2 regions of the Streptococcus sp. AS14 genome follow, and region 1 is predicted to be linked to the other one. Evidence: predicted binding sites of a transcription regulator. Region 1 holds the regulator's gene; the other holds the start of a gene.
What was found. The regulator NrdR, encoded in region 1, represses ribonucleotide reductase genes. The targets are predictions, from matches to a motif close to ACACNATATATNGTGT.
Positions count from the first base shown of each region.

Region 2: a site for NrdR is predicted at 601-616, ahead of nrdH (glutaredoxin-like protein NrdH). Genes of this name have one in related genera too.

Region 1 is NZ_ALKI01000002.1:115,501-117,696, forward strand. It holds gene HMPREF1150_RS09925 (DnaD domain protein) at 1-742, opposite strand, end outside; gene nrdR (transcriptional regulator NrdR) at 743-1,216, opposite strand; gene HMPREF1150_RS09915 (endonuclease/exonuclease/phosphatase family protein) at 1,387-2,196, opposite strand, start outside.
Region 2 is NZ_ALKI01000013.1:186,803-188,998, reverse strand. It holds gene HMPREF1150_RS04295 (phosphocarrier protein HPr) at 1-145, opposite strand, end outside; gene nrdH (glutaredoxin-like protein NrdH) at 743-961, shown strand; gene nrdE (class 1b ribonucleoside-diphosphate reductase subunit alpha) at 1,122-2,196, shown strand, end outside.

The DNA of each region.
Region 1 (2,196 bases):
CCATTGGCGATGTTCGTTTCGCTTCTTGGATAATAGACTGCTCTTGCTTAGAAAACTGACCTTCTGCTGGCTTCTGAACTAGCTTTTGCTTCATCCGCTTGGTAGAAATGACCTGAGAAACGGCAGTTTCTCTAGCCAAGACATAGGTCTCATACCAAGTCCACTTCTTCTGCTCAGCAATTGCAAACAATTCTAGCACATCTTCCTTTTCATTGGCAAAGCGAAGATTGTCCTGAGCCATCCGTTGCTTGAAATACTCCAAATCAAAATCATTGGCCTTTCGCACTGCCCTTGGCTGCTCAGCTTCCATACCAAACACCTGCATAAAAGGCTTGACCAATTTCTCTCCGCTAGGATTTTCTGGTCGCAGGGCTTCTGCAGCAGCTTCTCCGATTTTCTTTTCCAAGAGCCGGCTGTACACATTATGGCTGAAAAATTCCTCCGCCGTTAAGGTCGGGTGGAGTTGAACCAGATAGTGGTCATCTGTTTGATAAAGATCTACTAGCTTAATCGCCGCTAAACGCTCAAAACTTTCTTCTAAAATATTAAGTCCAAAATCTAAATGATTAAGAATCTGACTGAAGAGGTGCTGCTTTTGCCCATTATCCCCAAAAGACAGCAGATAAAGATAAAGTGCTATCGCTTCTCTCCCTAAAATCGGCAAATAGAGCTTGGTCAAGACAGCAATATCTGGGCTGACTGCATTATTGCGCAAGAAAGAAAACTGATGGTTTGGTTTCATTTATTTGTCCTTTTTCTTCTTGGACCCCTTGGTAATCTGCTTGAGCAGGCTTTCCAGCTCGCCCACATCCTTGAAACTCCGGTAAACACTGGCGAAACGAACGTAGGTGATTTCATCCAGATCTGCCAGTTCATCCATGACTAAGGATCCAATATACTCACTATTGATTTCATTGTCGCTCTGACTGCGGACCTTTTGCTCGATTCGGTTGACAATCTCCTCTATTTCGTCACTAGATACTGGCCGCTTTTGAGCGGAGCGAATAATACCGTTAAAAATCTTATCCCGAGAAAATTGCTCACGCGTCCCGTCCTTTTTGACAACCACTAGGGTTCTCTCTTCAACGCGCTCGTATGTCGTAAAGCGGTGTTGACATTCCTCACACTCACGGCGACGGCGGATTGTATTCCCATCTTCTGCCTGTCTGCTATCAACTACACTTGATTTATTCCCACCACATTTCGGACAACGCATACCATTTCCTCCTAGAATCCTAATACTTCATTATAACACGTTTTCAAGAATAACAAAAGACAGCCGTTTGGAGGGTAATATTTCACCATTTTGCTCTAAAAATATGTTTATCAAAAAGAAAAAGAGAGGCAAACCTGTTGCATTCACAGTCTTGCCTCATCTTTTTACTTCTATAATGCCACTTGCACTTCTAAACCAAAGTGGTCACTGACAACAGGGGTTTCTTTCCCGTCAAAAACAACAGCGGAGCGCTCAACATCCATCCCTTGACTAGTGAAAACATAGTCTATCTTCAGAGCGTGTTTATTATCATCCCAGCCTGCAATAGTCCCTTCTACTGTCGCCTCTCCGATAGCTTCTTTTGCAGCAGTATGGCTATCCTGCAGCTTCAGTGGACTGGCTAAGATAGTCTGGTAGCCTTGTTGACCGACTGGATTGTTGAAATCGCCCATGAGGACCAGAGGAGTTTCTGCTTTTAGCAGCTCTTCTTCAAGCTTAGCCCATTCCCCCTGGAAGCCTTTGTCCCACCAAGACAGATGGCAGGAGGCAATTGTCAGCAATTGGCCTTCTACCTCAGTCTCGGCTAGCAAGACCTTACGAGTATGATAATCCGTAGGATCATTAGCCTCTGATACCAGAACTTCTCTAGGAGCCATAGGATTTCTAGATAGGATTGCCACTCCTTCGTTATAAATATCAAACCCAATATGATTATAGGCCCAGGACCAATGATAGTCCAGTCCTGCCTCAGCCAATTTTTCTACCAAACAAAGGGCAAAATGGTCTTGATGGATCTCAATTGCGCCCTCAACCGCCTGATAGAAAGGAGCCTGAACAACCTGTTCAGACTCCGTTAATTGATTGACTTCCTGCAGGCAAATGACGTCATATTTTTCTTGAAGAATGCGTTCTGCAAGCTGATTAAGCTTGGTTTCTTGCTCTTCTTCCATCCAACTATGAGTATTTAATGTCAGGAATTT
Region 2 (2,196 bases), on a different contig from region 1:
CCATGATAGATTTCAAGTTTACTGATTTACCTTTGTATTCAAGCGTGATGTCTGAAGCGAATTTGCTAGCAGTTTGAACCAACAAAGTTGCTGGACGTGCGTGAATACCTGTTTCTGCTACAATGTGGAAATCTTTAGAAGCCATAGTTAGACTCTCCTTTTAAATAATTCTTTTTGAGTTATTGTGATAACCCTTACAAGTTGATATTATATCACCTTTTGAAATCTTTTTCAAGAATTTTATAGCCCGCTTACAAAATATTTCTTGGGAAATGAAAACTCTTCTTATTATATTGAAGAGAGAATTTTCGAGCTAAATCCCACATTCCCCAAGCTTTATTCAAAAATGGCTTCCACCAAGTTTTTAATCATAAATTTCTTATTTTATAGAAACTAATTGTTATAAAATAAGAATATAAACTCCCCCTCCACTCCTCCTAGTGATTCCCTAAATTCTGTAACACAAGATATTGGATTTTTGTTTTTAGGCGGAAAAGCTACTAGTCATTTTTCTAACATTTTAAGACTTGTTTAAGCATTGCCGCATCAGCATTTTGCTCCTTTTCTGCAATTTTTCACTTCTTTTCACCGCTTATACAAACACTATATATTGTATTGTAATCTATCCTATAACAAAATATCACACAATATTTAGTTCAAAACTATTGACATTCTATTTTCTTTTAGATATACTAGTTTCGTATTATTTAAAAGAAAAAACGAAAGTTTAGAGGAATTTTTAATGGTAACTATTTACTCAAAAAACAACTGCGTTCAGTGCAAAATGACCAAGCGCTTCTTAGAGACTAATCATGTAGAATATCGCGAAATCAACTTGGATGAACAGCCAGAATTCATTGACCATGTCAAAGATCTTGGTTTCAATGCTGCTCCTGTGATTCAGACAGCAACTGAGGCATTTTCTGGTTTCCAACCTGGTAAATTGAAAAAATTGTCTTAATGTAGTTTATTTTGAGGGCGGCGCGCCTTGATTGGGAGATAAACTAAAAGACAGATTATCAGGGCAAACTGCAGCTCCTATGCTCATAGGGGCCGTTTCTTTTGTAAGGCGGATATTTTTCCGCTAGCTAATTATCTTATTTATATAGAAAAGGAAAAACATGGGACTCAAACATTTAGAGGATGTGACATACTTCCGACTCAACAACGAAATCAACCGTCCAGTTAATGGTCAGATTATGCTTCATAAAGATCAAGAAGCCTTAAAAGCTTTTTTTAAAGAAAACGTTGAGCCAAACACCAAGCAATTTTCTTCTATCACAGAAAAAATTAAATATTTAATAGAAGAAAACTATTTGGAGAAGGAATTTATTGAACTTTATTCTCCTGAATACATCGAGGAGCTGACTGCTTTTATCCATGCTCAAGATTTCAAGTTTAAATCTTTCATGGCTGCTTATAAGTTCTACAACCAGTATGCCCTGAAGACAAATGATGGTGAATACTATCTGGAAAGCATGGAGGATCGGGTACTCTTCAACGCCCTCTACTTTGCCAACGGAGATGAAGCCATTGCCAAGGATATTGCCAATGAAATTATCCACCAGCGCTACCAACCAGCTACACCAAGCTTCCTCAACGCTGGTCGGGCTCGTCGCGGTGAATTGGTTTCCTGCTTCCTCATCCAAGTAACAGATGATATGAACTCAATCGGCCGCTCCATTAACTCTGCCCTGCAGTTGTCTCGTATCGGAGGCGGGGTCGGTATTTCCCTCAGCAATCTGCGGGAAGCTGGAGCCCCTATCAAGGGTTATGAAGGAGCTGCATCTGGCGTTGTGCCTGTTATGAAACTCTTTGAGGACAGCTTCTCTTACTCTAACCAACTGGGGCAACGTCAAGGAGCTGGAGTTGTTTACCTCAATGTCTTCCACCCAGATATCATCGCCTTCCTTTCTACCAAGAAAGAAAATGCCGACGAAAAAGTTCGGGTTAAAACCCTCTCACTCGGTGTTGTCATTCCGGATAAGTTCTACGAATTAGCACGCAAAAATGAAGAAATGTACCTCTTCAGCCCATATTCTGTTGAACGTGAGTATGGAGTACCATTTGCCTACCTTGACATCACTGAAAAATACGATGAATTGGTCGCTAATCCAAATATCACTAAGACCAAGATCAAGGCCCGTGATTTGGAAACAGAAATTTCCAAACTCCAACAAGAATCTGGCTATCCTT